Regions from separate parts of the Virgibacillus sp. LDC1 genome, predicted to be linked through region 2. Evidence: riboswitches for the same ligand, from Rfam matches in the RefSeq annotation. Region 2 holds a riboswitch; each other region holds the start of a gene.
What was found. Region 2 has a riboswitch for cyclic di-AMP ahead of ehuB (ectoine/hydroxyectoine ABC transporter substrate-binding protein EhuB). Riboswitches for the same ligand answer to the same signal wherever they lie in the genome.
Positions count from the first base shown of each region.

Region 1: linked by a shared signal. The riboswitch ahead of OHJ21_RS32775 (resuscitation-promoting factor) and the one ahead of ehuB (ectoine/hydroxyectoine ABC transporter substrate-binding protein EhuB) in region 2 are both predicted to bind cyclic di-AMP.
Region 3: linked by a shared signal. The riboswitch ahead of OHJ21_RS20180 (TrkH family potassium uptake protein) and the one ahead of ehuB (ectoine/hydroxyectoine ABC transporter substrate-binding protein EhuB) in region 2 are both predicted to bind cyclic di-AMP.

Region 1 covers NZ_JAOXLZ010000011.1:43,836-54,373, reverse strand. The annotation lists gene rsmI (16S rRNA (cytidine(1402)-2'-O)-methyltransferase) at 1-405, shown strand, start outside; gene OHJ21_RS32790 (AbrB/MazE/SpoVT family DNA-binding domain-containing protein) at 670-924, opposite strand; gene OHJ21_RS32785 (HD domain-containing protein) at 1,248-2,537, shown strand; gene OHJ21_RS32780 (TatD family hydrolase) at 2,630-3,397, shown strand; cyclic di-AMP (ydaO/yuaA leader) riboswitch at 3,603-3,817, shown strand; gene OHJ21_RS32775 (resuscitation-promoting factor) at 4,088-5,275, shown strand; gene rnmV (ribonuclease M5) at 5,463-6,014, shown strand; gene rsmA (16S rRNA (adenine(1518)-N(6)/adenine(1519)-N(6))-dimethyltransferase RsmA) at 6,011-6,895, shown strand; gene yabG (sporulation peptidase YabG) at 7,009-7,911, shown strand; gene veg (biofilm formation stimulator Veg) at 8,201-8,476, shown strand; gene OHJ21_RS32750 (small, acid-soluble spore protein, alpha/beta type) at 8,712-8,894, shown strand; gene ispE (4-(cytidine 5'-diphospho)-2-C-methyl-D-erythritol kinase) at 9,073-9,927, shown strand; gene purR (pur operon repressor) at 10,037-10,538, shown strand, end outside.
Region 2 covers NZ_JAOXLZ010000008.1:152,078-162,615, reverse strand. The annotation lists gene OHJ21_RS31525 (SDR family NAD(P)-dependent oxidoreductase) at 1-264, shown strand, start outside; gene OHJ21_RS31520 (exosporium glycoprotein BclB-related protein) at 323-1,234, opposite strand; cyclic di-AMP (ydaO/yuaA leader) riboswitch at 1,722-1,869, shown strand; gene ehuB (ectoine/hydroxyectoine ABC transporter substrate-binding protein EhuB) at 2,241-3,074, shown strand; gene ehuC (ectoine/hydroxyectoine ABC transporter permease subunit EhuC) at 3,076-3,729, shown strand; gene ehuD (ectoine/hydroxyectoine ABC transporter permease subunit EhuD) at 3,732-4,394, shown strand; gene ehuA (ectoine/hydroxyectoine ABC transporter ATP-binding protein EhuA) at 4,408-5,265, shown strand; gene ectA (diaminobutyrate acetyltransferase) at 5,291-5,803, shown strand; gene ectB (diaminobutyrate--2-oxoglutarate transaminase) at 5,820-7,112, shown strand; gene OHJ21_RS31485 (ectoine synthase) at 7,109-7,501, shown strand; gene thpD (ectoine hydroxylase) at 7,516-8,424, shown strand; gene OHJ21_RS31475 (DUF2179 domain-containing protein) at 8,421-8,951, shown strand; gene OHJ21_RS31470 (DinB family protein) at 9,091-9,612, opposite strand; gene OHJ21_RS31465 (helix-turn-helix transcriptional regulator) at 9,689-10,538, opposite strand, start outside.
Region 3 covers NZ_JAOXLZ010000001.1:4,411,402-4,421,939, reverse strand. The annotation lists gene OHJ21_RS20215 (YuiB family protein) at 200-499, shown strand; gene OHJ21_RS20210 (replication initiation and membrane attachment family protein) at 698-2,203, shown strand; gene dnaI (primosomal protein DnaI) at 2,237-3,190, shown strand; gene OHJ21_RS20200 (hypothetical protein) at 3,309-3,464, opposite strand; gene trxA (thioredoxin) at 3,718-4,035, shown strand; gene uvrC (excinuclease ABC subunit UvrC) at 4,170-6,173, shown strand; gene OHJ21_RS20185 (CPBP family intramembrane glutamic endopeptidase) at 6,145-7,833, opposite strand; cyclic di-AMP (ydaO/yuaA leader) riboswitch at 8,125-8,269, shown strand; gene OHJ21_RS20180 (TrkH family potassium uptake protein) at 8,334-9,674, shown strand; gene OHJ21_RS20175 (potassium channel family protein) at 9,691-10,365, shown strand; gene OHJ21_RS20170 (LysR family transcriptional regulator) at 10,399-10,538, opposite strand, start outside.

The DNA of each region.
Region 1 (10,538 bases), on a different contig from region 2:
CAAGCATTGCAATCGGCGCAGGGAACGTTATTATTTTATGAATCTCCGCATCGCGTGAAAAAGACCCTGGAGATCCTTCAGGAGGTACTGGGAAATCGGAAGGTGACCTTGGCTCGTGAACTGACCAAGCGCTATGAGGAATTCTTGCGTGGAAGCATCTCCGAATGTCTGGACTGGCTCGCGGAGCATCCGCCATTGGGAGAATATTGTTTGGTGGTTGAAGCCGGCAGTGCAGAAGAGGAGCTTAGAGAGAAAAATGCCTGGTGGCAGGAGCTTTCGCTGGAGGAGCATATGGAACATTATGAGCGGGAAGGACTAAGCCGCAAGGATGCCATGAAAAAAACCGCGGGTGATCGCGGTGTATCGAAGCGGGATATATATAACGCGCTCCTGACGGAGTCGTAATAAAATAACTTGGCGCAGGGGGATAACAAAATAGCCCCACAAAGTGGGGCCTATGCTTCGATGCGTATTCCAATTACTTTGCGGGGACCCCAAAACATATAAATGCGATTAAAGAATTGCTTACGCTTCGCTGTAAACTTATACACTTTAATCTCAAAAAAAAGACCCTCCTGCGGCCGGGTTCATAGCCGAGGAAGGCACCAAGGAGATATGAAAAAGGTTAGAATTAACAAAATGTAATAATGCTATTATATACTAAAAATCTTAATTTGTCACAGGTGTAGGGATTTCCGAGATACATTCATGGCAAACAATTTTACCTTTGAAGTAAGTGACATTCTCAGCGTTACCACAGAAGATGCAGGCAGGCTCATATTTCTTAAGCATGATGCGTTCGCCGTCTACATAAATCTCCAATGCATCTTTCTCACCAATTCCAAGCGTACGGCGTAACTCGATCGGAATGACGACCCGTCCAAGCTCATCGACTTTCCTTACAATTCCTGTTGATTTCATCATAACTTATAAATGCCCCTCTCGCCATAATTTAAAAAAGTCATAATTCGACATAGTTCTAGTTTTTATGTTATTTATAGTACCAACGATTCCCAAAACAGTCAACCTATATTTTTGAAAAATCGGAACCTATTTACGAAAGTATAGTGAACAGAACCCTTGTATAGCAACGTAATTACCATAATCGATCCAATTTTTACTGTGATTTTCGATTTGTCGATTTGGAAAGCGTAATTTTACCTTATTCGACATGGTTCGACATTAGATGTCAAAAGAAGTGTTTATCGGTTAATACCCAAATCGAAACGATAAGGAGTTGAGATGGAATGCATTCACCAATTTCGGAAGAAAAAGTGTTTAAGGATCCCGTCCACAATTATATTCATGTGCAAGACGATATCATATGGCGATTAATTGATACCCCGGAATTCCAGCGGCTCCGCCGGGTGAGGCAGCTTGGGACCTCATTTCTGACCTTTCACGGGGCTGAACACAGCCGATTCTCCCATTCACTGGGAGTCTATGAAATTACGAGAAGAATCATCTCTCAATTTGAACGAAGGGGATACTCCGATTGGCCAGTCGAGGAAAGGCAGGTTGCGCTCTGCGCGGCCCTGCTGCATGATGTGGGGCATGGACCTTTTTCCCATTCTATAGAAGAAGCCTTTCATATGAATCACGAGGATTGGACATGCCGAATTCTGCTTGGGGATACTTGCGTCAATCAGGTACTGCGGGAGCTCGGAGCGGATTTCCCCGAGAAAGTGGCTTCGGTTATTAACAAAACCTACGATAAACCGATCGTGATAAACCTGGTCACTAGTCCGCTGGATGCAGATCGGATGGATTATTTGCTAAGGGATGCGTATTATACGGGGGTTAATTATGGAACGATTGATATTGACCGGATCTTGCGGATGCTGCGGCCATACCGGGATCGGGTCGTTGTAAAGGAATCAGGCATGCACGCCGTGGAGGATTACCTGATGTCACGGTATCAGATGTACTGGCAGGTATATTTTCATCCCGTCACGCGAAGCTCCGAGATCATCCTGCGCCAAATCTTCCGCCGGGCAAAAGAACTGCATGACAGCGGGTATGCTTTCCGGTTCATGGTAGAGCCGCTTCCTGCGTTGTTTGCAGGCCATATTGACGTGAATCAATACCTGCGTCTTGATGAAGCCCTGATTCAAACCTCCTTTCTGCAATGGACGGAGGAAGAAGACAAGCTTCTTAGCGAATTATGCGGCCGTTTCATGCACCGAAAGCTCTACAAATATGTAGAAATCGACAATATCGATCTGGAAACCATCGACGGGATACGCCAAGCGTTCCGTACCGTGGGATTACATCCGGAATATGACCTGGAGATTGATTTTCCAACCGATCTTCCTTATGATAAAGTTCATTCCGATATGCCGCTTAACGAGAAACAGATTCTGCTTCTGGATCGGCATGATGAGCTGAAGGAAATCTCGGAGGTATCCGATATTGTACGCTCGATCAGCGGCATTCATAAAGGACGGTACCATCTTTATTATCCGGAGGAGAAGGTGGGTCCGCTGCTGGCTCAAATGCCGGAGAAGATAGCCGGTGTTTTCAAACAACAACATTAACCCAGTGGGAATAACAACGCTTGGTGCATTTGTAATTTAACCAACTAATGGAAGATATACGACACAGAAACGACAGGAAGGAGAGTGTGATTATTATGCTGTTCGACACGCACACTCATATGGACGCTCCCCAATTCGACGAAGACCGGGAAGCGGCTATCCAGCGGGCGCTTGAAGCCGGCGTCACCAGGATGATCAATATCGGATTTAACCGGGAGACGATCCCGACCACGATGAAGCTGGCAGAGACTTATGATTTTATTTACGCGGCGGTGGGCTGGCATCCTGTAGATGCGATTACCATGGAGGATCAGGATCTCGATTGGATCGCTGCTTTATGCAGTCATGAGAAAGTGGTGGCAATCGGCGAGATCGGTTTGGATTATTATTGGGATACATCCCCGAAAGAAGTCCAGCACCGTGTGCTTCGACGTCAGATCGGACTTGCCCGGGAGTTGAACATGCCCATTGTCATTCATAATCGGGATGCGCATGAAGATATCGTTAACATTTTGCGGGAGGAAAAAGCCTCCGAAGTCGGCGGTGTCATGCATTCCTTCTCCGGAAGCTGGGAAACGGCCAAAATGTGCTTGGATATGGGATTCCATATCTCATTTGGCGGGCCGATTACGTTCAAGAATGCGAAGCAGCCCAAAGAGGTTTTGGCACAGGTTCCGCTTGATCGATTATTGATCGAAACGGACGCGCCTTACCTGACACCCCATCCCTTCCGCGGAAAACGAAATGAGACCGCATATGTAAAATTGGTGGCGGAGGCGGCAGCCGAAATTCGAGGGTTGTCCTATGAGGAATTGGCCCAAATTACCACCAAAAATGCACTGGAACGATTTGGCATTTAACGAAAACGAGAGCAAAAGCAATGAAAAAGAGAGCAATCGCGATTAATTAAAGTTTTTTAATCAGAAAAGGCGTTGATATTACAATATTTTAACCTTTTACATGAGAAAATGTGGTTGAATGTTGCTTTACAACCTGCATGTAAACAGGATATCATCTTTTCAGTGATAAGAAGCTGTGATGTGCAGATCGCAGCCGAATATTTCATGAACCGTCTCGCTTAATCTCCGAAATTCTGGAGAACGGGGGAACCGATACTGCAGTGCATACTGGTCTGAATGCACGAAGCTGTATTTGATTTCTTTTTCGGGTCTTTGGGGTGAATTTGAAGGATCTCGCCATGAGCGGGTATCCGGATATAGGGCGTCTCTCTTACGTCCGAACCCGACAGCTAACTCCGTAAGCGAAATAAGAGGGGAAATCTCGTGCATACCATTTCCATGATTTCATTCATCAGGAAGCCACGTTAGAGCCTCTAGTACTCTTTCAATGGCTTTCTTTTATTTTTGAATAATGGAGAAGGGATCATCATACTCTTGGTAAACAGGAGGTGATGGCAGATGGACGGAAGACGGGAATTGACGCAGGGTGTAGATAGATAGCAGGATGCCCTGTGAGAAAAATTGCTATAGTCACGTCAAATGCATTCATGCGTTTACCTAGACGGCGGGACTATGAAGGAGGATGGAATAGTGGGCATTTTTCAACCTGAAGAAACCCATGAATCACAATCATCCAGCATGTCTTACGCATTGAGATGGAAGCATGACAATTTGCGTCAACTGATGTTGCTCGGCGCCATGGGTGCCGTTACGGTATCACTTCTCATATCGTTGGTTGTACATGATCAGGCAGGCAAGGAGGTTCAGCTTGTCGTCGACGGCCGGGTCACTACGGTGGAAACACGTGGATCGTTGCTGCAGGAATTGCTGGATGAGCAAGCGATCACGTTGAGTCCCCAGGATCAGATTTCGATGCCTCTGAACGGCGCGATCCAGGACGGAGACCGAATTATCATTGAACGGGCAATTCCAGTCAAAGTTACGGTAGGCAGCACAACCAAAACCATATTTACATCCCAGGATACGGTTGATCATGTACTCAAAGAGGCTGGCGTTACGATCCAGGGTGAAGATATAGTACAACCGTCGCAAGACACGAAGCTGACCAGCAATATGAATATCCATGTCGTTCGCGTCACGAAACAAAAAGTCAAGGAGACGGAAGACCGCGAATTCCGCGTGATCAAGACAGCCGACCCATCGCTTGAAAAGGGCGATAACCGCGTCATTCAGCGGGGCGAGCCTGGTCTCATGGTGAACCATTACGAGAAGGTCTACCACAATGGCAAGCTGGTTTCCAAGACGAAGGTCTCCCAAGAGATTGAGCGCAGAACGAAGGATAAAATCATTGCCGTAGGCACGAAAAAAGTGGAGAAGCCTGTTATCGTTCAGGCGGCAGCCACCGATGTAAAAGCTACACCGGCTAAATTGTCGGGCACGAAAAAAGTAACGACCGCCAAGGCTGTGGAGAACAATGTAGTCTCCCGCGCAGGCGTTGATTTTAAATACAAGAAGGTATTGAACAACGTGTCGATGACGGCGTATTCCGCCGAGCAGCAAGGAATCGGTACGCGCACCGCATCCGGCACACGCGTTACTGAAGGGCGCACCATCGCCGTTGACCCTAACATCATCCCAATCGGATGGTGGGTCTATATCGAAGGCATTGGCTTCCGTCGTGCTGAAGATACGGGCGGTGCCATCAAAGGCAACAAAATCGATGTTTATTACGATTCGTTGAAATCGGCCATGAATTTCGGCCGGAAGAGCGGCCGCACCGTTTACGTGATCGGTCCGGTTAAGCCTGAGTTGAACTAAACGCATGAATTCCAGATTTACATTGCCATTCTAATGCTATACTATTTAGCTTATAATATATGATGATCAAGAAGAGGGAATATTTCCTCTTCTTTTGTTTTGTTAAGAACGGAGTATTTAAGGCTAAGTTGGTTGAACCTTAAAGTTGTACAGGCCTGCTTTGCTTGGGAAGGAAGAGAACGAACGCATGATTAAAGAAGTGATTGTTGTGGAAGGCAGAGACGATACCGTTGCCATTAAACGGGCCGTAGATGCCGATACGATCGAAACGGGCGGTTCAGCGATCAACAAGCAAATCCTGAAACGCATAGCGCTTGCCCAGGAGCGCAGAGGCGTTATTATATTGACAGATCCTGACCATGCAGGGGAGCGGATCCGCAAAATCGTGGATCAGGGGGTGCCTGGCTGCAAGCATGCCTTTATTCCCGAAGCAGATGCTACCCGCAAAGGGGATATCGGCGTGGAGAATGCCTCGCCAGAGGCGATACGGCGTGCGCTCGAGCGGGTTCATACCTCCTTTGAGGGTGGAGAGAGCCTGATCAGCTTGGAGGACATGCTGGAGGCTGGATTATCAGCGCACCCGGAGGCGGCGGCAAGACGTATGGCGATGGGAAATCTGCTGGGGATCGGATATTGCAACAGCAAGCAATTCCATAAACGATTGGCCATGTTTCAAATATCGCGTGAAGAATTTCTGGCCGCACTTGCACAACTGGAAGAAGGGGGCGTAAGCCAATGAATCGGATCGAGGATATATCAACACCAAGACGGACGAAGGAGATCATCTCACGGCATGGATTCTCCTTCAAGAAGAGTCTGGGTCAAAACTTTCTCATTGATCAGAATATTCTGTATAAAATTGTGGAAGCTGCAGGACTGGATGAAGATAAGGGAGCTCTTGAGATCGGTCCTGGTATCGGTGCATTAACCGAGAAGCTGGCACAGACGGCAGGAACCGTCACCGCGGTCGAAATTGATCAGCGCCTGATTCCCATCCTGAGGGAGGTCCTGGAGCCCTATGAGAATGTGAAGGTGCATCATGGGGATGTACTGAAGGTCGATCTTCATGAGCTGTTCCGTCAGGATTTCGCGGACGTATCGAAGGTAAGTGTGGTTGCCAATCTGCCGTATTATGTTACGACGCCGATTCTCATGAAGCTGCTGGAGGAAAAGCTGCCGCTGGAGAATATCGTGGTGATGATTCAGAAAGAAGTGGCAGAGCGGATGGCAGCGGCACCGGGAAGCAAGGATTACGGCAGCCTTAGTATTGCCGTTCAATATTACAGTGAACCTAAGCTGGTCTGTATTGTGCCGCACACGGTGTTTATCCCGCAGCCGAATGTCGCATCGGCGGTTATCCGCCTGGCGGTCCGGGAACAGCCTCCTGTCAGCGTAGAAGACGAAGGGTTCTTCTTCGAGGTGGTCCAGGCTTCTTTCGCACAGCGGAGGAAGACGATTGCCAACAATCTGAAGAGCCGGTTTTTTCCGGGAGAAGGCCGTGAACGGCTGGAACAATTGCTCCAGCAAGCGGGCATCGAGCCCTCACGGCGCGGTGAGACCCTGAGTATTGAAGAGTATGCCCGGCTTAGCAACATATTGTACAATGCGGATATACGTTAATACAGCCATTAGAGAGCCCATAAGACCCGTTAAGGTCTCAACGCGATAAATTGATGTTTCGTAAGAACCAATAGTCACAGTGGCCCATACCATAGGGTAGGGGTGATGTTGTGATGAACTTGGGAGACTTGGTCGTTCGTAAATCCTACGGCGGCGATGTAACGTTCCGGGTAGAAGGCATGCGGCAAAATAATAATATTGTCATCAAAGGGACGGAATTCCGGTTACTGGCCGATGCTCCCGCTGATGATCTGGTCACGGTCCCGCATCCCACCTTAAGCGAACGAACAAAGCAGGCACAGATCAAAGCCAATGAGTCGCTGGACCGCCTGCAGAAGCACAGACAGGAGCAGGGCGAGCGTCAACTGGCGAGCCTGCGCAATATTGAAGGCGGACAGCTTGCGGATAAAGGTTATTTTGACGTGCCGGGCAAGGTGCTGCATTTGGATGGAGATCCCCAATACCTGAAAAAGAGTTTGACCTTGTACAATCAGCTTCGGGTCCCAGCGGAAGGCCATTATATCAATGAGTCGGGGATGGCCGATTCATTATATCGTCTTCTTCCGCGGGTAAGACCTGATATCGTTGTAATTACAGGTCATGATGGTGTTCTGAAGAGACGACAGCCATACGATTTATTTAGCCTGGACAGCTATAAGAATTCACACAACTTTGTTACGGCCATTCAGGTAGCGCGTCAATATGAGCGCAATCTGGATTCCCTGGTCATTGTAGCCGGGGCGTGCCAATCGCATTTTGAAGCGCTGCTGCAGGCTGGAGCCAATTTTGCCAGCTCACCAGGGCGAATCCTCATCCATGCGCTGGATCCCGTCTACGTCGCCGCCAAGGCAGCCTATACGTCGGTCAGGGATACCGTGAACATCCATGATGTCGTTCATCATACGATCAGCGGCAGCCAGGGCGTGGGCGGAATCGAGACGAGAGGCAGCTACCGGATCGGCCTGCCCAAGCTTCAGGATTTGTCCACGTTGAAGGTTACGCCTTCGGTTAGTTAAGTCCGTACTGTGTTCTGAAGGTGGCGTATCGGCCATTGGAGAAAGACCCGAGAAGAACCCCACAAGCTGGGGTTTTTTATTTTTTGTTTCAATTCTTTAAGAAAGTTGTCAAAAAAAATACATAAAGCTTGTCAATTTAGCGCATATTAAAGCAAATGCACACGAGAAATACAGGGTCAAAAAAAATACGTTGACAATATATTTTTGATGCTGATATAATTAATGTTTTTGAATTGACAAATGACTGAATCTTTTGTATAATGGACAAGGAAAGAGGTGGTCGTCGACAATGGCTAAAAACGCGCTGTTGGAAATCAAACGCAGTCTCGATGCCCATTTAGGGCAAAAAATTACGCTTCGGGCTAACGGTGGCCGTCGGAAGACCGTCGAGCGTACTGGTGTTTTGGAAGAAACGTACCCTTCTGTTTTCATTGTGAAGCTGGATCAAGACCAGCAAACTTTTAAACGTGTGTCCTACAGTTATGCCGATATTCTGACCGAAACCGTGGAAATCATGGTAACCGGTGATGACAACGAGATGCGAATCACCTATATCAAGTCATAACGATATGTCATGAGAGAGCAGTCTCCACTTACAGGGAGGCTGTTTTTTGTTGCCATCGATCCGGGGGGAATGACAAGAGGGGGTTGAACACATACTAAGGCTGCGCGAAGGCTTCTTCATCCGTTCCATATGCGGTGATGGAGGTTAAGCTTGCAGGGTTCTTAAAAAAAGCCACTGCATCGCGCCGGATGCTGTTCATGCCATACTCAATACATTTTCCAAGGAGGCGGGATTGATGAGCAGGAGAAGACGAGGCATCATGTCCGATCAATTGAAGACCGAATTGGCTAAGGAATTGGGATTCTACGATACCGTGGAAAAAGAAGGCTGGGGAGGCATTAAGGCCAAGGATGCCGGCAACATGGTAAAACGGGCGATTGAGCTCGCCGAGCGGGCAGCCCGCAAATCCGATCTGTAACAGAAAGACCATAACGCGGCAGGGGCTTCCGGTTAAGCGGAAGCCCCTGTTTGTTTACCCCCATCAAACGGTCCCATGACTTCAAAGCCTGAGTTTGTTAATATAGAGGCATTAGATGTTTTTCCTCGAATATGTTAAGTTCAAGCATATGGGAAAAGCTAAGGATAGGTGAACGTTCTTGAAAATATACGAAAAAGCACCGGCCAAAATCAATTTGATGCTGGATGTACTTCATAAACGTCCTGACGGCTTCCATGAGGTAGAGATGGTCATGACGATGATCGACCTCGCCGATCGGCTCGAAATGTCCGAACAGAAGCGGGACACCATCATCATCACCTCACAGGCAGGGTACATACCGCTGGACGAGAAGAATTTGGCCTTTCAGGCAGCAAGACTAATCAAAGAGCGCTACGACGTGAAAAAGGGTGTGCATATTCACCTGGACAAAAAAATCCCCGTTGCCGCGGGACTCGCAGGAGGCAGCAGTGATGCAGCGGCAACACTGCGAGGCTTGAACCGCCTCTGGGGACTGGGCATTCCCCAGCAGGAGCTGCTCGCACTCGGCGCAGAGCTTGGCTCGGATGTGCCGTTCTGCGTAACGGGCGGCACCGCACTGGCTACGGGGCGCGGCGAGATACTCACGCCGATCCCGAACCCGCCGCAGTGCTGGGTGATCGTGGCGAAGCCGCCGATCAATGTGTCGACGGCGGAAGTGTACGGCCGTTTGCGCAGCGAGCAAATTCAGCGCCATCCATCGGCAGAGCGCATGGTAGAAGCGCTCACGCAAGGAAGTTTCCAGCAGATGTGCCAATCGCTGGGTAACGTGCTGGAGGAGGTTACGTTGAAGATGCACCCGGAAGTTCAGCAGCTGAAGGAAGGAATGCTGAAATTGGGAGCTGACGGTGCGCTCATGTCCGGAAGCGGCCCTACCGTCTTCGGCCTGGTCTCCAAGGAATCCAAAGTAGCCCGGATTTATAACGGCCTGCGGGGATTCTGCAAGGAGGTATATGCCGTTCGCCTGCTGACTTAGAAACGGTTATGTTTGACAATTCGGGGTCGAATTTCAAACAAAGTTGTATAAATACGTACAAAGGTGTTATATTTAACATATAATATTCGGATTTAGCGAGGAACCCTAGGTGAAAAAATTAAAACGAAGCGAACGATTGGTTGATATGACCCAATATTTACTATCTAAACCGCATACGCTGATTCCGCTGACAACGTTCGCCGAGCGATATGGAGCAGCCAAGTCATCCATCAGTGAGGATTTGGCGATCATTAAGGACGTGTTCGAGAGCGAGGGACTCGGAGAGCTTCAGACGCTGGCCGGCGCAGCGGGAGGAGTCAGATACATTCCGAAGCTGCGCAAAGATCATGCCTTGCGGTTTGCGGAGGAGCTGTGCCAGCAGCTTCAGCAATCGGATCGGATTCTGCCGGGCGGTTATTTATACATGTCTGATCTGCTCGGACAACCTTCGCTGATGAACGAGGCGGGCAAGATCATTGCCACGGCGTTCTCTGACCGGGATATCGATGTGGTCATGACCGTGGAAACCAAAGGAATTCCGCTGGCCTATGCGACAGCGGCGCAATTGAACTTGCCGGTCGTACTAGTTCGCCGGGACCATCAAGTGACGG
Region 2 (10,538 bases):
GTTAAGCTGTTAACCCAGTCGATGAGCGCGGATTATGCTCCTAAAGGGATTCGGGTCAACGCCGTATGTCCGGGATATATCGATACGCCGCTTATTAAGGGAAGAACGGAAGCGATCACGCAGCATCTGGTCGGCCTTCATCCGATGGGCCGCTTGGGGCAGCCGGAAGAAGTAGCCAAAGCCGTGTTGTTCCTCGCCAGCGAAGATGCATCCTTCATTACAGGCACGAGTTTGCTGGTGGATGGCGGATATACGGCCGTATAATTGAAGCAAAGCCCCGATATAACAATCGGGGCTTTGTTTGCAGGAGGAAAGACGAAACTTATATAATGCTGACACCAGCGCTGCCGTAACCTGCGACTGCAGTGACAAGAGTTACGCCAGCAGCTGTTGCCGAGAATACCATTAACAAGCGGGTATTGGCTGCCACCGGAATGGCCAGGCCTTCTACGAAGCCATTGCTTACCGTTCCGGGACCTACAATGCCTGTGAGCGGCGGAGCCAACGTAACAAGAGCGCCTGGTATCGGTGCGAAAGTATTGCTCGTAGCCGGTGCACTGTACAGTTGGGCTGTGATTGTAACCGTGGTTCCTGTCAGGGTAAGCGCCAAAGTAGTGCTAAAGGTAGCAGACAGTGCAGTGATGGTACCAGCTCGTGGCGTGTTAAATGCGAAGTCAAGTGCAGTACCTGCTGCTCCCGTAAGGTCGATCGTTCCACCAGCGAGGGTAACGGTAGGGCCGGAAATACCAAAGCCGACCAGACCGACTGTACCTACCAATCCGCCCAAAACAGTAGTCAGAGCAAGTGGCAGACCAGATGCGAATGGGATGATGGCTCCTCCGGCAGCTGCTCCAGTAGCCCCAGTAGCCCCAGTAGCTCCAGCAGGTCCGACGGCTCCAGCAGGTCCGACAGGCCCGACAGGCCCGACAGGTCCCGCCGGTCCTGCAGGTCCAGCCGGTCCAGCCGGTCCAGCAATACCAGTTGTCGGTCCGGCAGGTCCGGCAGGCCCGATAGGTCCAGCTGGTCCAACCGGTCCAACCGGTCCGATAGGCCCTTGAGGACCTACAGGTCCGCGGATAGCTCTTGGGCATCGGCGCTTTTTAACAACACATACATGATCTTTATGTCCACCATGACCATGAGACGGGCATTTCTTTTTCTTCGCATGAATGACTTCTTTCTCTATCTTTTTAAGAGCACACAATAATTTTCTTTTTCTAGAAGAACGTTCCAAATGGAGCACCTCCTTTAGATTTGTTTTATACTACGCAAGTGCTCTCGGTACGGCATGGGTTAATAGCGTACAAATGATAGATATCCACCTATAATTTCCAGAATGTACGCTAGCCCCCAAGGCATTCATCTATTGACGAATAGCAAAAACCATAGGATGAATTTCAAATTTCCATACGATGTTCATAGGCTTATTACGCAGCGTTTCAAAAAAAATTAGACCTTACATGTAATGAGGGAAGCTTTCACAATCCGGGTTTAATTCATGGCATAAACTATCCATCACATGAACGAGTAAGGGAGGCATGTCAAACGCCTGCTATATAGCGAAAAATTGACCTGGAATAACCCCCCTGAATGGTAAGGGGACAGGCTTGAATGAGGCATTTATCCGGCGTGTAATATACCCTGGAAGAATGACATTTCCGCCTCTAAATTTCCAAAAAAAGCGGTTAAGGGGGTTTGACTTTTCCTGAACTTCCCTTTATCATGAACACACGCTTAGTTTCCGGCATACATTTTCCGGAAAGCGGGGGAACCAGTTTCACCAGGGGCGAGTCACTTGGAATCACGAGTGTAGGGTACCATCTTACCCGAGTCCGTCAGCTAACCTCGTCAGCAGTGGATGGGTCTTTTATACATAATGGATGTTTCATAACAAAGGCCCTTTATTCTCTATAGGGGCCTTTCTCTATTTTTTGACCCCCTGCTGGCGGAGCTATGTCTAGATCCCCTGTTTGGTGGTCTTTTTGTATTCTGCTAAAGAGGAGGGGCAAGGTCGGCAAATGTTGAACCAATTGAATCGGTCAGACGGCATTGGGTTAAAGCGTGCACGGAGATGGATGAATCATCTTCCCTGAAGCCCCGACCCGTGCAAGGTATCTGAATGTCCTTATATCCAAGTTAACACATAAATTAACAGGGATTATTTCATCATGCCATTTTTTAAGAATTGCAAAGTCATAACGAAAGGTTGTGGAAAAGTTTTGAAGAAAGTCGTTGTACTGATGTTGTCATTGATTTTGGTGGTATCGCTTGCGGCTTGCGGCGACAAAGGGAGTACGCTGGATCGCGCCATAGAGCAGGGATATATCACCGTGGGTTTTGCGAATGAGAAGCCTTATGCCTATAAAGAGGCCAACGGGGAGCTGACGGGAGAAGCAGTTGAGATTGCCCGAGTTATTCTGGAACGGCTTGGGATCAAGGAAATGAGGGGAGAGCTTACGGAATTCGGTTCACTGGTTGCCGGACTGCAGGCTGAGCGGTTTGATCTCATTACCGCAGGCATGTTCATTAATCCGGACCGCTGCTCTGCCGTATTGTTTGCCGATCCGGAGTACAGCATCGGGGAAGCCATTGCGGTGAAGCAAGGGAACCCGATGGAACTCGGAAGCTATGAGGACATTGCCAAGAATGACCAGGCCAAGGTAGCCGTCATGACCGGCGCGGTCGAAATCGGCTATATGGAGAAGTCTGGCATTCCCACGGACCGGATCGTACAGGTCCCTGACCAGGCCTCGGCCATCAGCGCTCTCCAGGCAGACCGGGTGCAGGCGATTACGATGACGGGGCCGTCCCTGCAGGCGATGCTGGATTCGGCTAACGACGACAGCATCGAACGCGTGGCTGATTTCGAGCAGCCGGTCATCGACGGAGAGAGCGTTCGCGGTTACGGCGCTACGGCTTTTCGCCAAGCGGATACCGAGTTCCAGGAGGCTTACAATGCGGAGCTGCAAAAAATGAAGGAGTCTGGCGAGCTGCTCGAAATTTTGCAAGAGTTCGGGTTCACGGAAGAAGAGCTCCCGGGTGAGATGACGGCCGCCGCGCTTTGCGGGGAATAGCATGCCGAATTCTTGGATCGATTTTCTCCCTACGCTGCTTAAAGGAGCAGAGATCACGATTATCGTCGCGTTTTTTTCAGCTATACTGGCTATCGCGATGTCCTTTGCAGCCGGATTATGCCGGCTGTCGAAGCTGTGGATCGTCCGGACGTTGACAGCCGTGTACGTGGAAGTCTTTCGGGGAACCTCCTTGCTGGTGCAGCTGTTCTGGTTGTATTTTGCCCTTCCGTTCATCGGCATCGAGCTTCCGAAAATGCTGGCGGCGATCCTCGCGATCGGGCTGAACTTCGGCGCATACGGCTCGGAAATCGTTCGAAGCGCCGTGCTGGCCGTTCCAAAAGGACAGTGGGAAGCCGCCTTAGCGCTTAATCTGAAGCCTTGGCAAAGGCTGTGGAATGTGATATTGCCTCAAGCGTCCCTGCGAATGCTTCCCCCTTTCGGAAATCAGCTTGTGGAACTCATCAAATCCACCTCATTGGTTTATTTCATCACAATGGCGGATTTGACGTATCAGGCGATGGTGCTCCGCAACAATTACATCTCCTGGACGACCGAGATTCTGGTGCTGCTGCTCCTCATGTATTTTGTCATTGCTACGCTCGTTTCGCTGGCGGTTCGACTGCTGGAGCGTAAATGGACAGCGGGGAGGCTATAGCCATGTGGGACTGGAACTATGTGTGGGATATCCTGCCGCAACTCTTGAATGCGTTAAAGATGACGGTATGGGTGACGCTCTGCGCTTTCGCGGTGGCATTGATCATCGGATTGCTGCTTGCCTTTGCGACGCGGAGCCGATTTAAGGTGTTGTCGCTCCTAACCAAAGGAATCATCGAATTTATTCGCAATACACCGCTGCTGGTTCAGGTCTTCTTCCTGTATTACAGTCTGCCGCTCCTCACGGGAATTTCCATTCCGGCTTTCTATGCCGGGGTGATCGGTCTCGGGCTGCATTACAGCACATATCTGTCCGAGGTGTACCGTTCCGGAATCGAGGGAGTGCCAAAGGGACAATGGGAGGCTGCCACAGCACTGAATTACACGAAAGCCCAAACCTGGCGGAGTATTATACTGCCGCAAGCCGTACCGCCGATCATTCCGGTACTGGGCAATTATTTGATTGTCATGTTTAAAGAAACGCCGATTCTATGCGCCATAACGCTGGTGGAGATGATGCTGACGGCCAAAAATATCGTGTCGCAGTCGTTCCGCGCATTTGAGCCGTATACGCTGGTCGGGATTCTGTTCCTGATCATCAGTTATATCGCCTCTTTGCTTGTGCAAAGGCTGGAAAAGCGTATGAATCTGCAGCGTGGAAAATAAGGAGGGGAGTCTATTGAATGCCGTTGTGATCGATGAGCAAGCGGAAGCGCCGAAGGAGCCGCAGCAGGAGAAAAGTCTGGCTACCGCTACGGGTACAAAGCCGATTGTAAAATATACCGGCGTGACCAAGTCATTTGGTGACCTCCAGGTGCTTAAGGGCATCGATCTGGAAATGCAGCCGGGAGAAAAGGTAGCTGTGATCGGTCCGAGTGGATCGGGCAAAACGACGATGGGCCGGATGCTGATGACGCTGGAAGAACCCACCGAAGGAACCATCGAGGTGGATGGCGAGCTGCTCTGGCATATGGAGGAGAAAGGCAAGCTGGTTCGGGCCAACGAAAAGCATTTGCACCGGATGCGCTGCAATGTCGGCATGGTCTTCCAGCATTTTAATCTGTTCCCGCACATGAATGTGCTTCGCAATGTGACGGAGGCCCCGCGCAAAGTGCTGGGTTTATCCAAGGAGGAGGCGGAGGAGCGGGCCGTCTCCATGCTGGGCAAGGTCGGCTTGGCCGACAAGCTGAAGATGTATCCGTCCAATCTGTCCGGAGGTCAGAAGCAGCGGGTTGCCATCGCCAGAGCGCTGGTCATGCGGCCGAAGGTGATGGTGTTTGACGAGGTCACCTCGGCTCTTGATCCGGAGCTGGTCGGCGAGGTGCTGGAGGTCATTCGGGAGATCGCCGAAGAAGGCGAAATGGCCATGATGCTGATTACGCATGAGATGGATTTTGCGAAGGAAATCGCGGACCGGGTCATATTCGGAGCCGACGGAAGGATCGTTGAGCAGGGCACGCCGGAGGAGATATTCGATGATCCTCAGAGCGAGCGGCTGCAGAGCTTCCTGCAGCGATTCCGTTCCAACGGAAATTAGTTCTGGAAAGAGGTGATTGTATAGAATGGCTGTAAATACCGAAACCGAAATTGTTTACCGAAGACCGGAAGCACGGGATGGCACCCGGGTGTGGGAGCTTATACGCGACACCGGATCACTGGATCTGAACTCCCCTTATTGCTACATGCTGCTTGGAGATTACTTCCATGATACCTGCATGATCGCCGAGGATGAAGGGGATATCATTGGTTTTATTTCCGCCTTCCGTTCTCCCCGCAATCCGGAGACGCTGTTCGTATGGCAAGTGACCGTTGCAAGCTCGCACCGGAGGCAGGGGATTGCGAAGGCGATGCTGACAGGCCTCATGAACCAGAAGGCATGTCATGGCGTCCGTTTCATTGAAACGACAGTATCGCCCAGCAATATGGCGTCACGCAGATTGTTTCTCGGTTATGCCGAAGAGAAATCCATTCCGAGCACCGTAACGGTAGGTTATGGAGCCGAGATGTTTCCGGATGGCACGACACATGAAGATGAGCCGTTATTCGTGATTGGCCCCTTTTTCAATGACATTTAAACAAATGGAGGGAACTATGGACAACCAAGTCATGGAGAAACCGAAGCTTACCGTGTTTAACAAGCTGGAATCGGAAGTAAGAAGTTATTGCCGGAGCTTTCAGACGGTTTTCGACAAAGCCCGGAATGCAAAGCTGTGGGATACGCAGGGCAATGAATACATTGATTTTTTTGCGGGAGCCGGCGCTTTAAATTATGGACATAACAATGAGAAGATTCGCGAGAAGCTGGTCGACTACATCCTGAAGGATGGCGTCACGCATAGCCTGGATATGGCTACGGATGCGAAGGAAACCTTTCTGACCCGATTTCAGGAGGTCATCCTGAAGCCGCGCGGGTGGGATCACAAAGTGATGTTTCCCGGTCCGACCGGAACGAATGCCGTAGAGGCAGCGCTCAAAATCGCCCGCAAAGTGACAGGGCGCAGCACCGTTCTGTGCTTCACGAATGCCTTTCATGGCATGTCGCTGGGATCGCTGGCGGTGACCGGCAATGCCTTCAAGCGTCAAGGCGCCGGCGTCGATCTGAACCATTCGGTATTTATGCCGTATGACGGTTACTTTGGCGACGACGTGGATACGATGGCATATATGGAGAAGCTTCTGAATGATCCGGGAAGCGGCATTCCGCTTCCGGCCGCGGTGATCGTCGAGGCGGTGCAGGGGGAAGGCGGATTGAACGCCGCCAGTCGGGAATGGCTGCAGAAGCTTGCGCGCATTTGCAAGGAAAAAGGGATGCTGCTTATTCTGGATGATGTCCAGATGGGCTGCGGCAGAACCGGGCCGTTCTTTAGTTTTGATGATGCCGGCATTGAGCCGGATATCGTATGCCTCTCAAAATCGATAGGAGGCTTTGGCTTGCCGATGGCGATTACGCTGATCAAGCCGGAGATCGATATATGGGAACCGGGGGAGCATAACGGTACCTTCCGGGGGAATAATCTCGGATTCGTTGCCGCGGCCGAAGCGTTGAATTATTGGAAAACGAAAGATTTTCAGCTTGATATAGGCATTCGGGAGAATCGGATCCGCCAATCATTGGAAGGCGTTGTGAAGGATTACCCTCAGTTCGGCGGCGAAATCCGCGGCAGAGGCATGATTCAGGGAGTTGCTTTCGATAAGCCGGAGCTGGCAGGCAGATTGTCCGAGATCGCCTTCGAGCAAGGACTGATTATGGAAACGTCGGGTCCGCACAGCGAAGTGGCGAAGCTGATGCCGCCGCTGACGATTGAAATGAACACATTGGCACAGGGATTGGGGATATTTGAGAACAGTATGAAACAATTAGCTGCAGAGGAGAGGTTGTCATGATTGTTAAACATTTGGAAGAGATCGTGGATACCAAGGACGATATCGATACCCAGACATGGAATTCGAGAAGGCTGCTGCTCACCAAAGACGGCATGGGCTTCTCTCTCCATGATACCCTCATCAAGGCCGGAACGGAGACGCTGATCTGGTACAAAAACCATGTCGAAGCCGTGTACTGCATCGAAGGAGAGGGGGAAATCGAGGTTATCGGGGGTGAAACCTACTCGTTATCCCCTGGGATGATGTATGCGCTGGATGGTCATGAGAAGCATTATTTGAGAGCCCGTTCCCAGATGCGGATGGTCTGCGTATTCAATCCGCCGCTTACCGGCGCTGAAGTTCACGATGAGGAAGGAACCTACCCGCTGCTCGCCCCAATTTCAGACTAAGGAGATGATATGCGATGAGTAATAATCATGTGTCGGCCCTTCAGGAAAAAGATTTGGACGTTTATCCTTCAAGATTGCATCCGGAGCCCCGGATCCTAAAGAGACAGGATCCTGTCGTACATTCTGAATGGAGTCCGGATGCTGCGTTAACGCAGGAGCAATCCGACTTCTATGAGCGCAACGGGTATCTATTCCTGGAAAACTTCTTTCATGGGGAGGAACTGTCACGCTACCAGGAAGAGGCTCGCAAACTACAGGTAACGGCACGAGATACGGAGAAGGATGAGGTGATTCGGGAGCCGGGCGGGAACGAAGTTCGGTCGGTATTTGCGGTGCATGAGAGTCATGAAGTATTCAAGCAGCTCTCCCGGCATCCGAGACTCCTGGCGATCATGGAATATCTCTTGGGAAGCGAGACGTATATCCATCAATCGCGGATTAATTACAAGCCGGGGTTCACCGGCAAGGAGTTCTATTGGCATTCGGACTTCGAAACTTGGCACGTCGAGGATGGCATGCCGCGGATGAGAGCGTTGAGCTGCTCCATTGCTTTGGAGGATAATTATCCTTTCAACGGACCGCTTATGGTGGTGCCTGGATCGCATAAAGAATTCGTGGCCTGCATCGGCCAAACGCCGGAGAATCACTTCAAGGATTCCCTGCGCAAGCAGGAATACGGCGTTCCGGATCATGACAGCTTGACGCGGATGGTGAAGGAAGGCGGTATCGACACGCCTGTCGGCAAAGCGGGCTCGATCGTGATTTTTGACTGCAACATTATGCACGGTTCGAACAGCAACATCACGCCGATGCCGCGCAGCAATATTTTCATGGTTTATAACAGCGTGGAGAACAAGGTCGTCCAGCCGTATTCGGGCCAAAGCCCAAGACCGGAGTATATCGCCACCCGTGACTCTCTATGATCTCGCTGCCACTTATCGGCTCCATCATCGGCATCAACGTGGTCTATGTCTCGATCTTTTCGCTGCGGCTGATTCTGATGATCAAAGGCAGAAGGGGGATCGCCTCCCTTCTGGCCATGCTCGAGGTATTCGTCTACTTGCTTGGCCTCAATCTCGTCCTGCAAAATCTGGACAATCCCTTTAATATGGCGGCCTATTGCCTGGGCTTTGGCCTCGGTGTATATGCCGGCAGCCGGATTGAGGAGTATTTGGCACTCGGCTATATCGTGGTACAGGTCATTGTCAATTCCGTTGAGACGAACCTGGCGATGAACCTGCGGGAGAAGGGATATGGCGTGACCGCCTGGGAAGCGGATGGCAAGGATGGCAAACGGCTCGTGCTTCAAGTTCTCGTGAAACGGAAGAACGAGCGGCGGTTGATGGAGTCACTATCCAAAATGTCGCCGCAGGCGTTCATTATCTCCCATGAACCGAAAAGCTTTAAAGGCGGCTTCTGGGTACGATTGACGGAAGGACGCAAATTGTAGCGCGCCTTTAATTAGGATACAGGAAAGCCTGCTTCGGAACCCGGTTCTGAAGCAGGCTTATTTCGGTGCGGCATTTGTCTGCATGCTAACAGGGGGGAATTTCCGGATCAGGGACGATTGCCGATATGCAGTGAGTCATTTAGGTAAGAACCAACTCCGGTTCACTCTGGTACCAAAAAAAAGCGTAGTCGGTCATCGCAGAGGAGCTTCCGAGCTGCCGCAGCATGGCGGCAATGTTTCCACGATGGTAAGTGCCGTGGTTCACGACATGCAGCATGATCTCGGACAAGCGGGTATCCCGGATGCCGGCGTAGGGATTATCCAGTCTGATGACTTGTTCCAGGTCAGGATTTTGGCTGAGAAAGGCTGTGTATCGCTCTGATAGTTCGATAAACCGGAGGTTTAGGTCCTCCAGTGAAATGGCCTCAAGCTCCTCCCGAAGCTGGAAGGCTTCTGCTAAAGCAAGGTTCATGTCCATCCCGGATAAAATGTTCATCCATCCGAAATCCGCCGTGTAGATGTGAATCAATGCTTCGGATACGGTTGGGAAAATGCTCGTTATTTTCCGATTGTACAATTCGCCCGGCAGCTCCAGCAGACGGTTGAATATCGCTTGGTTGGCCCATACATGGTATTCATACATTTTTACAGGATAGTTCATCGTGATCGTCCCCTTTGGCTTCGTGTTTTTTGCTTTCTTGGGAACATTGTAAATAAAAAAGTATGACAGCGGACTGTCATACTTTTGCGTAAACCTGCAGCATTTTTTCTAATTTGGATTGCATGCGCGTCCTTAAGTCAGCGGGCTCGATGATCTCGATATCCTCGCCAAAGCTCAGCAGGGTAGACCAGAACCACCAGGAATCCGGATGTTCGACCCTGAACGTGAGACGGAGCGAGCCGTCATCATGAAATTCCCGCTGTACATCATAGAATTGATCCATCGCTTTGGCCAAGGCACGGGGGGATACGTGAAGGATCACTTCTATCGCATCGGGTGAAGGTTCCCAGCTGTGCTGCTCCCCTCGGTGGAATGGATTCTGCTCTTGAAGATGGGACCCGTGCGTGTGCTCCTCCGAATGCTGGTGCTGAAAGGGCTCGGCGGACGTGGAAAGCTCCGACATTCTCGAAATGCGGAATTCGCGGTAATCGGCCCTTGTTCTGCAGAAACCGTACAGATACCAGGATCCGAATTTATACATGAGTCGCAAGGGCTCGACTTTACGGTGAATGCGTTCATTCTTGGCGCTTATGTATTGAAAGGAGATCACATGTTTATCGGTAATGGCGCGGCGAAGAAGACGGAGGATTTCGTTGTAAGAGCGCCAGCTCCCGATATCCATGGACAATCCCTGCGATGCGGAATTGGCGGAACGATCAATGGTCTGCAGACGCTGAATGGTATCCATGGCCCGTTCATCCTCAAACACCGTTGACATGCTGTGCAGGATGGTGATCAGGGCGCTGACATCGTAGGAGCCGAGCAAGCTTTTGTCCATCTTGTATTGCTCCATAATGCCATACCCGCCGTTCACCCCTTGGTACGATACAACCGGTATGCCGGCTGCGCAGATCGCATCGATGTCG
Region 3 (10,538 bases), on a different contig from region 2:
GCATTAACTTCCTATATTGTACTGTAAGCGCAGTCGGAAGGGCAAACGCCGACACAATGTATTCACGATTGTTCGTTGATCTGTGACATTATTTTTAGTAAACTAGCTATTAGCTAAAGCTTGGTGTGCTGTTTCTTGCTGCAATAAAGTAGAATAGCTGCTACGCGTAGGTGATAAAGAAGAGGTGAAAACAGCGATCATGCTTCAATTTATTCCTGTGCTCGTGCTGATGATTTTGTTTTTTGTCATGATGTTCGGTATCGGTTTTATCCTAAATATGTTGATGAAGACGACCTGGTTTCCTTGCTTTCTGTTCGTGATTGTCATTTTGCCGGTCGTTGTATACAGCTTGTGGGATCGGGGCCAAATGTCGTTCTGGACTCACGTCGGATCATTCCAACTGGTGGATTACTTAACGGGAGTTGCAGGTCTGATTGGTGCCTACATGAGCGGATGGACCATTAAGACATTGCGTATTAAAGGCTTTAGAATGTTTTAACGCGCTAGGCGCAAATTGAATGTAGTGTTGATGGCGGCTCTGCAATACCTGGGGGCCGTCATTTATTATTTGTGGAAGCATGCAAATGGCGGGCGCACGAATTCCAGAATTTTTGATGCGAAAGAACCGACTTCGAAACGACGGATTTATGATAGAATAGAGGAAGTCTATTTTTGGGCGACAGGGGGAGCATAAACGATGCGCATGACTAATTTTTTACATTTTACCGAGAACCACCGTTACTGCGTATACCGTGACTTCTGCTTAAGCGGCCTGGATGACAAAATGCTTGGTTCGATTTATCAACCGATGGTTGGCGCGTTTGCTGTCAGTCTGTACCGTCTTCTCGTATCGCATGTGCCGGTGGAAAAGGTGGGTTACTCGGCCATTGAACAGCAGCGTAGATTGTTTTTGACATTAGGGCTTGAGCCTAGTGAAAAAGGACGTCGCTTTCTCATTGAGCAAACTTCCAAGCTGGAAGCGGTAGGTTTACTACAGACAAGCCGGATGTTTGTCCCGGAGACGGATGACCATATCTATGAATATGAGCTGCAAGCACCGCTCAGTCCAGCGGAGTTCTTTAACACTCAGCATCTGACGCTGCTGCTTCGCGACAAGGTGGGGAAATTCGCCGTTCTGTCGTTAAGAGAAGAGCTTTGGAGCAAGGAACCCCTTGAATGGTCCGGTATTTCCTTCAACAAGGAGAACATTTCGGTTCCCTTTTATGATATTTTTGAGCTGAACACGCATGTCATTGATTATGAACTGGAGCAAGCGCTGGAAGAGGTCGCGGTGTCACGGAAGTCCGTGGTGCCGCCAAATCCGCAAGGTGAAGGTCTGAACTATGCAGATATTATTCTCCGTTTCCCGCGTGAATCCCGCAATCGGGTCTTTGTGGAGCGTCTTCGCTACGACCATGAGCAGATGGGCATTGTGAATTACGTGGTGCGCAAATACGATCTCAGCACGCAGGATTTGTGCCGCCTGCTGGACGAGGACGGCATCTTTACCGAGCATGGCGAGGTCGTGCTGGATGATCTTCAGCACAAGGCCAGTCTTCACTTTAGGCAGGGAATGAAGATGCAGGAGAAGCGGCAGATTACGGCGGGCAAGGTCGTTGCCTTGCATCAGGAGATGACGGCCGATCCGGAAGAGCCGGCACAGGAGCATGCGGTAGAGATGGAATATTATGTAGAGGTTCCTGCTCAGTTCCAATCGAAATGCGATATTCACCAATATAATATGATGCTTCGCAACGAGCCTTATACCCGGCTGCTGCAGACCTTCTTCCCGGGCTCGGTTCCCGCGCAGTTTTTGGACATCTTCGAAAAAATCGACTTGAGCTACAAGCTGCCGGGTGAAGTCATCAACGTGCTCATTCATTATTTAATGTCACTCATGGCCGCAGGCGGCGAGCAGCGCATCAACCGTAATTTCGTGGAGGCCATTGCTTCCAATATGCTGCTGAAGCAGGTGAACAGCTATGAGAAAGCTGTTCAGTATATACGTGATCAAGCCAAGATGAAAGGCAAGCAGAAGGCAACCACACAACGTACGCGTACATACGCTAAAGGCGGAAAGGTGAAGCCGGAAATTCCTGTAGCTCTGGAGACCGATCAGGCGGAGGCCGTATCGGATGAGGAATTCGAGGAAATGATGCGATTTGCGGCAGAAATGCAGGCTGGCAACAAGAAGGGCGGATAAAGAAATTCTGCTGTAGAGAGGAGGGAACAAGAGATGGAGTCCCTTGGTGAACTGCTGGAAAGCATGAAAAGTCCTGCGCTCCGGCGCAGAACCGAGCAGATTACGGAGGATTTGCTCAGGAATCCTCTGATTCAAGCATTGCGGAGCGAATACCCGGAGATCGATGACCGGGTTATACGTTTGAATTTAAGCAAACTGTATCAATATGCGGGAGATCAGGCCCATTGCAAGGCATGTCCGGGTCTGGACCGATGTCCGAATGATTTCCAGGGACATTTCAGCAAGCTGGATATCCAGCGGATGAACGGAACCGTGGAGATCTATGAGCGAAAGGCGCCGTGTTCCCTGCAGATGGCGAAAACCAATGAGGATCAGATCAAAAAACGGATTCGCAGCTTTTATGTCGATGAGCATGCCTTGAACGAAGGTTATGACAATATGGAGATTATGGCGAAGGATCGCTTGCGTGCACCTGCGGTACACCAGGTCTTTAAGTACATCCGGGATACGAAGGAGAATGGCTTGTCCCCGCGCGGCTTGTATCTCACCGGTTCGTTTGGTACGGGTAAGACCTACCTGATGGGCTACCTGATGCATGAGCTCGCGAAAGTGGGCCATTCGGGCGTTATCGTGTATATGCCCGATTTCGTGGAAGATCTGAAGACCATGATGCAGGACGGCCAGAAGCTGAAGGACATGGTGGAGACGATGAAGCATTGCGATCTGCTGATCTTTGACGATATCGGAGCGGAGAATTTGAATCCGTGGGTTCGGGATCATGTCCTCGGTTCCATCCTGAATTTCCGGATGAACCGGCTGCCGACCTTCTATACGTCGAACTATCCGCTCGACGGGCTTGAACAGCATCTCAGCTTCACGAGCAAGGATGGGGAGGAGCTTCACAAAGGGCAGCGGTTGATGAACCGGATTGCGCCTTTTGTGGATGTCGTTCATTTATTTGGCGAGAACCAGAGAGGGAAATTCTAGCATGGCAAGCAAACTTCCTATGGACAAACTTCCCTAAATTGTAAAAAGTCTGATCCCGTTAGCGTATGGAACGCGGCAGGATCAGACTTTTTATTTGTGCACAAGGAGTCATCAAGTATTAGCCGACCAAGAACTTGATAATGACGAATCCGAAAAAGATGATGGTCATGAAACCGAACATCCCCACGAAGCCCATCATCAAATCGCCAAAGTCATTGCGTGGTTCTTCATTGATGTGCTCCCGTGGATCGTTAACGCGTACGTTTACATCCATGGTGCTTGCCTCCTCAAAAGGTGAACATGCCGTGCCAACACGAAAAACTTGACAGTCACCCGACTTGTTACTAGTAGTATACCCAATGCGCAAATCATTTGTAAAGATTGCATAAAAATCCCGTGAAATCCTCTTTCTTTAGGTGAGTATATTTCACTTTTTCCGGCCGATTGTGGTATACTAAATTCGTCGACCCATTCGACAGTTATGATTCGCACTATACCTGATCTTATCCTGTGAGGAGGAGAATACAATGGCTATCGTCAATGTTACCGACCAAACCTTCGTGAATGAAGTTGAAGGTCAAGGAACGGTTGTAGTTGATTTTTGGGCGCCGTGGTGCGGCCCTTGTAAAATGCTTGCTCCGATTCTGGACGAATTGTCTTCAGAACTCGGCGATGATGTAAAAATTGCTAAGGTGAACGTGGATGAGAATCCGGAATCCGCAGCACGTTTCGGCGTGATGAGCATTCCGACCATGATTTTCTTTAAAGACGGCCAGCCTGTCGATAAAGTGGTAGGTCTGAACTCCAAAGAAGCCTTGAAGGGCATCATTGCAAAACATCAATAAGCAGGATTGTCCATAGATGCAATCTGCTTTCATACAGCGCCTTCGGTTAAACCCGGAGGCGCTTTGTGTGGTTATTCATAATGGTTTATATTTAGGGTTAATACTATATAATCTCCTTGGAGAGGAGGAACAGCATGGACGATTATGCCAAACAGCTGCAGGAGCAGGAGAAGTCGCTGGAGAATATCCGCCACAAGCTGGCATTGCTGCCGGACCAGCCCGGCTGTTACTTGATGAAGAATCATGAAGGCACGATTATTTATGTGGGCAAGGCCAAAGTGCTGAAGAACCGGGTACGCTCTTATTTTACCGGAAGCCATAACGGGAAGACCCAGATGCTGGTTTCGGAAATCCGCGATTTTGAATACATTGTGACCGGCAGCAACATGGAAGCCTTGATTCTGGAATGCAACCTCATCAAAACCCATCAGCCAAGATTCAACGTGCTGCTGAAGGATGATAAAACCTATCCGTATCTTAAAATAACGAATGAAGAGCATCCCCGTCTGGAAGTGACCAGAAGGGTGCTTAAAGATAAAGCCAAATACTTTGGCCCCTACCCGAATGCTTATGCGGCACAGCAGACCAAAAAGCTGCTGGACCGGATGTACCCTTTGCGCAAATGCGGCGTCATGCCAAAAGAAGTGTGCTTGTATTATCATATGGGCCAATGCTTGGCTCCATGTGTGAAGGAAATTCCGAAGTCTGCTTATGAACAGATCACCGGGGAGATTACGTCATTCCTGAGCGGCGGGCATGAAGAGATCAAGAAGGAACTGCAGCGCAAGATGCAGGAGGCCGCGGAGGACTTGTATTTCGAGCGTGCCAAAGAACTGCGGGATCAGATCATCCATATCGATACGCTAATGGAGAAGCAGAAGATTACAACAACGGATACGCGGGACCGCGACGTATTCGGTTACGCTGTGGATAAAGGCTGGATGTGCGTACAGATTCTGTACATGCGCCAAGGGAAAATGGTGCAGCGCAACAAGTCTGTTTTTCCGTTCTACGGCGATGCGCACAGCGACTTTATGTCTTTTATTGCCCAGTATTACAGTGATAATCCTGCATTGCCGCAGGAAATTCTGCTGCCTGAGCCTCTGTTGATAGACGAGGCTGATCCAGAGTCGGTTGCGGGAACGGCTGCGGATGAAGGTGGACGAAACGCCGAGGCAGCCGTGGTTACGGCGAATCCGCTTTCCGCAGGGACATCCGATGAACAGCAGGCAGCCCTTGCCGAGGCACAGGAGAAGCAGGCGGAAGCTGCTGGCATCGTGGATGCAGCCGGAGGGGCTGCCGCCCTGCAGGAATGGCTCGGCGTGAAGGTGCATGTCCCGCAGCGCGGCTTGAAGAAACAGATGGTGGGCATGGCATTGGATAATGCGAAGGTGTCCTTAGACGAGAAATTCCGCTTGATTGAGCGCGATGAAGAACGCACCTCGGTCGCAGCGGCAAATCTGGGCGAAGTGATCGGCCTCCAGTCGCTGAACCGGATCGAGGCATTTGATAACTCGAATATTCAGGGGACCAATCCGGTATCGGCCATGGTCGTCTTTACCAATGGGAAACCGGACAGGAAGGAATACCGCAAGTACAAGATCCGTACCGTGCTGGGACCCGACGATTATGATACGATGCGTGAAGTGATCCGGCGGCGGTACGAGCGCGTCTTGAAGGAGAACTTGCCGCTTCCCGATCTGATTGTGGTCGATGGAGGGAAGGGACAGATTTCCGCCGCCATCGATGTACTGGAGAATGAGCTGGGGTTATTTATCCCGGTCTGCGGGCTTGTGAAGGATGCCAAGCATAAAACAGCGCAGCTCATGGTCGGAGACCCGCCGGAGCCGGTTACGCTGCCCCGGGACAGCCAGGAGTTCTATTTGCTGCAGCGCATTCAGGATGAGGTTCACCGTTTTGCGATTTCCTTCCACCGCGAACAGCGCGGCAAATCGATGGTATCCTCCAAGCTGGATTCCATCCCGGGCATTGGAGAGAAGCGCCGCAAGCTCCTGTTGAAGCATTTTGGCTCGGTCAAAAAAATAAAAGAGGCTTCAGTCGAAGACTTCAAGCCCCTTTCAATCGGTGAGAAATTAGCAACGGAAATTCTTAAGGTACTTCGTGAGGAGGAGTCGTGACATACGGCTTCTCTTTTTTTGTTGGATTGAAACGGTAAATCGCATACGCGACCATCGCCGGAAGTACCATGTAGAAAGCACCGATCAGCAAGTTGCTGGTGTCCTTGAGCAGTATCAGGCTAATGCCCATCAAGATGCTGTTAAAGATGACATGGGAGAACATGGCCGCCAAATACCCGTATTTCAAAAAGATGTAGCTGAACAGCAAGCCGATGATAACCAGTTCAATGGGCCGGGAAATTACAGGGTATATCGGATAGAGCGTATGCCCAAGCGCCCAAATGAGCGAGGTAATTAAACTGGCCACAAACGTATTGCGGACGATCTTTTTCACCATTTTGATGCCGAACAGTCGATAGACGGCCTCCTCGGATATGCCGGCCAGCCAAGCCATCAGTGGAAACAGCCAAGGATAGAGCATGTTATAAGGAGACTGTGTGGCATCCGTGGTGGACCATGTATTCAAGGTTAGGCCCAGAACGACAAAGATAATGGATTGGACCCCAAGCAGGATGAAAGCCCACATATACCCCAGCTTCATGCTGTCCAGTACATACTGTCCGTATCCGGGTTCTTTGGCTCGAGGCCATGGATTGAGTCCGTCTTCTTTTTGCCATAGCCCGTTGCCCCCGACAAGGGAGAAATAGAGCAGCGCGGAGAAGATAAGCGAATAGACCGCATAAAAAATCATCATTCCGATTATACCGGTTTGCGACATCCCCTCGGATTGGAAAACGGGAATCAGATTATACGTATTCAGCATCTGAATGATAAACAGCAGCGCCGATAGGAACAGGCCGCGCTTAAAGGACGTATAGGCTCTGGTCTTCACGCTGTATACAATCGCAAGAATGCCAAGGATGAGGGTGAACAGGCCATACCCTGCAAGCGTCAGCAGCGTTGCATCCTGTGTCTGCTTGTTGACATAGGCGGAATGGGCGGCCGGGACTGAAAAGGATGGCTCATAGGAGCGTAATTTCCCCTGTTCGAAGGTGAAACGGTGCTCCAATCTGGAATCGCCAATCTTGGATTCCGGGTCCACATACCGGAGCCGGGGTTCCCCTTCCCGCGTAACCAGCTCCAGTTGCGACGGATCATAGCCCGCTCGCTGGAGCCAAGGCTCTGCGAGAGCTTGCTTCTCGGCTAATGACATGCCGTCCTCGACGACAAGCAGCATCTGCCTTTGTACATCGCCCTTGTTCAGCTCAATCCGTTCATAGCTGGAGCGGGCGAAATCGTACGAGAAGCCGACGATGCCTGAATTTTGCATGTGCACGTCCACATTGAGGGCATCGCCTCCCGGTTCGCTGAAGCGAACGCGGTATACGTCATAGGGATATTTGGCTTCATAGGTTTTGTTGTATTCCGAAAGTTTCTTTTCCTTCGCCAGATATCCGTAAAGTTCCGATTTGGATTGATATGTAACCAATGCGTCATCCGTTTTTGCAGCCGTAAACTGCAAATGCTGCTGAGCAAAGCTTGAAGCCGCTTGCCGAGCCTGCTCCTTGGATATGATATTCGGGGTTGCCATCTCGGTCGAATCCGGATTCGTCGACGGAAACACCTGAAATAATAGGAACAGAATCAGGCCGACTGCGGCAGGCGCGATGAGCTGTTTCAGATTGGGCTTCAGCTTCAAGGCCTCTCTTGCACGATTCATGAAATTCCTCCTCTAAGAAAGTTGATACTCCCACTGGTATTCGATATGCCTGATTAAGAACGCATAGAGTCAATATAACATAGTTATGAAAGTCATTAGCAGCTTATCCCAATATCCGGAATAATGAAATAAATCGATGAAAATGAATGAAAAGTTTCGAAAACGTTAGAGAACCCTATGCTTGTATTCTTGAATATGCCCAATTCGCGTTCTTTTAAAGATTTTTTGGGTGAAAAACGGCATTGGGTTACGTACCGGATTGCGTTATAATCACATCATGCTTCAAGGAACCGAATATTCCAGCCGAATTTCGTACTGAAAATGGGGGAACCATGTAATTGGGGTGAATTTCATTATTCCTAGAATAATGAATAGGGCGACCTGTGGAAATGCCCGAATCCGTCAGCTAACCTCGTAGGCTGCAGCACAGGAACCAGACCGTAAGGGCACTGCGTTTTCCAGTGTCTTTTTTTCTTGATTTTTTTTAAGAAGGTGACCGATTGAACTCTAAATTTAACTGGCTCAGGCTGTCTCCGCCGCAGATTCTCGTGCTTGGGTTTGCAGCTATTATCTTCATCGGGACGGCGCTGCTAATGCTGCCGATTTCCACAAGTACGGGTGAACCGCTTGAGTTTATCGATGCCTTGTTCACGTCGACATCGGCAACTTGCGTAACGGGGCTGGTTGTGGTGGATACAGGAACGACATTCAGTTCCTTCGGAGAAGTCGTGATCATGCTGCTGATCCAGATCGGCGGGCTCGGCTTCATGACGATGGCCACTTTATTTGCCTTGGCTCTCAAAAGGCGCATATCGCTCAAGGATCGTCTCATTTTGCAGGAAGCGATGAATCAGTCCTCGATGGAAGGAATCGTAAGGCTGATTCGCAGAGTGCTGCTGTACTCCCTCATCATCGAGGCCTGCGGCGCTGTCATTCTATCGATTCGTTGGGCGTTCGATATGCCGCTTGGCCAGGCGATTTATTACGGTGTCTTTCATGCGGTCACGATGTTTAACAACGCCGGTTTCGATTTGTTTGGTGATTTTCGGAGTTTGACCGGGTATGTCTACGATCCTGTAGTCAACGTTGTCGTGATGTTTTTGATTGTCTCAGGCGGCATTGGTTTTATCGTCCTATCCGATCTGATTGATTTCCGGAAACAGCGGAGACTTTCCTTGCACTCCAAAGTGGTGCTCACCATGACGGCTACCTTGCTGCTGGTTGGATTTATCGTCATTCTTATATTCGAATTCACCAATCCGAGGACGCTCGGCTCCCTGAATTGGGGCGGAAAATTCTTCGGCGCGTTATTCCAATCCGTAACGCCGCGTACAGCCGGCGCGAATACTATAGATATTACGGGGCTTAGACAGGCCACGCAATTTTTTATCGTGATTCTGATGTTTATCGGAGCATCCCCAGGTTCAACCGGGGGCGGTATCAAAACCACAACCTTCACCATTATGGTGGGGGCGGTCATCGCCATGATGCGCGGGCGTGAAGACATCGTCATGTTCCGGTATCGCCTGGCCCAGGAGCGGGTGCTGAAGGCACTGACCATTGCGTTACTGGCCCTGCTGCTCGTTCTAACCGTATCGATGATTCTGTCGACGACAGAGGAAGGGGACTTCCTGGAGATCCTCTTCGAAACGACGTCCGCCTTCGGTACGGTGGGTCTCTCCATGGGCTTAACGCCTGATCTGACGGTGTTTGGGAAGGTATTGATCAGCATTACGATGTTTGCAGGGCGATTGGGGCCTTTGACGCTTGCTTATGCACTGGGGCCGAAAAAGGGTAAAGAATTATATCGTCATCCGGAAGGCAAAATGATTATTGGATAAGGAGTACAGGAGAGACATGAAACCAAAGCAATTTGCAATCATCGGTTTGGGACGATTTGGCGCCAGCCTGGCGCTTGAGCTGATGGAACAGGGATATGAGGTGCTCGGCATCGACCGCAATGAAGAGGTCGTCGAGGATATGAGCGAGCTGCTGACGCACACGGTGGTGGCGGATGCTACGGATGAAGAGGTGCTTAAATCGCTCGGTATCCGTAACTTCGACTGCGGGATTGTTGCGATCGGAAACGATATTCAGATGAGTATCTTATCTGCCATCTTGTTGAAAGAGCTTGGTGTTGCCATGGTCGTTGCCAAGGCAATTTCGGTGCTGCACGGCCGGGCACTGGAGAAGCTGGGCGTGGACCGGGTGATCTTTCCGGAACGGGATATGGGGATTCGGGTAGCCCATCAGCTTGTCACGCCCAACCTGCTCGACTATATCGAATTATCCAAGGACTATCTGATTGTGGAGATGACGGTCACGGACTGCATGGACGGAAAAACGCTTAGTGAGCTCAATACGAGGGTTCGCTACGGTGTCAGCGTGGTGGCCCTGAATAAACAATCCGGCATTATCGTAGCCCCGACAGCCATGGATGTGGTGAACTCCGGCGACATTATGGTGGTTATCGGGTCCAATGATAATGTGGATCGCTTTGAGTCTGAGGTCGTGAATATGCTGGAAAAATGAATATAGAAGAAAAACCTGACGACCTTATATCCGTCAGGTTTTCTTCATTTTATCCTCTTCGAGCTTACGGAACAGGATTTCCGTTTCGTCAATCCAGCGGCTGGCCGCCTTGCTCAGCTCCGAGGCCTGGCCGTAGATCAGCGAAGTCGTTCGCCGGGTTTCAATGAGTGCCG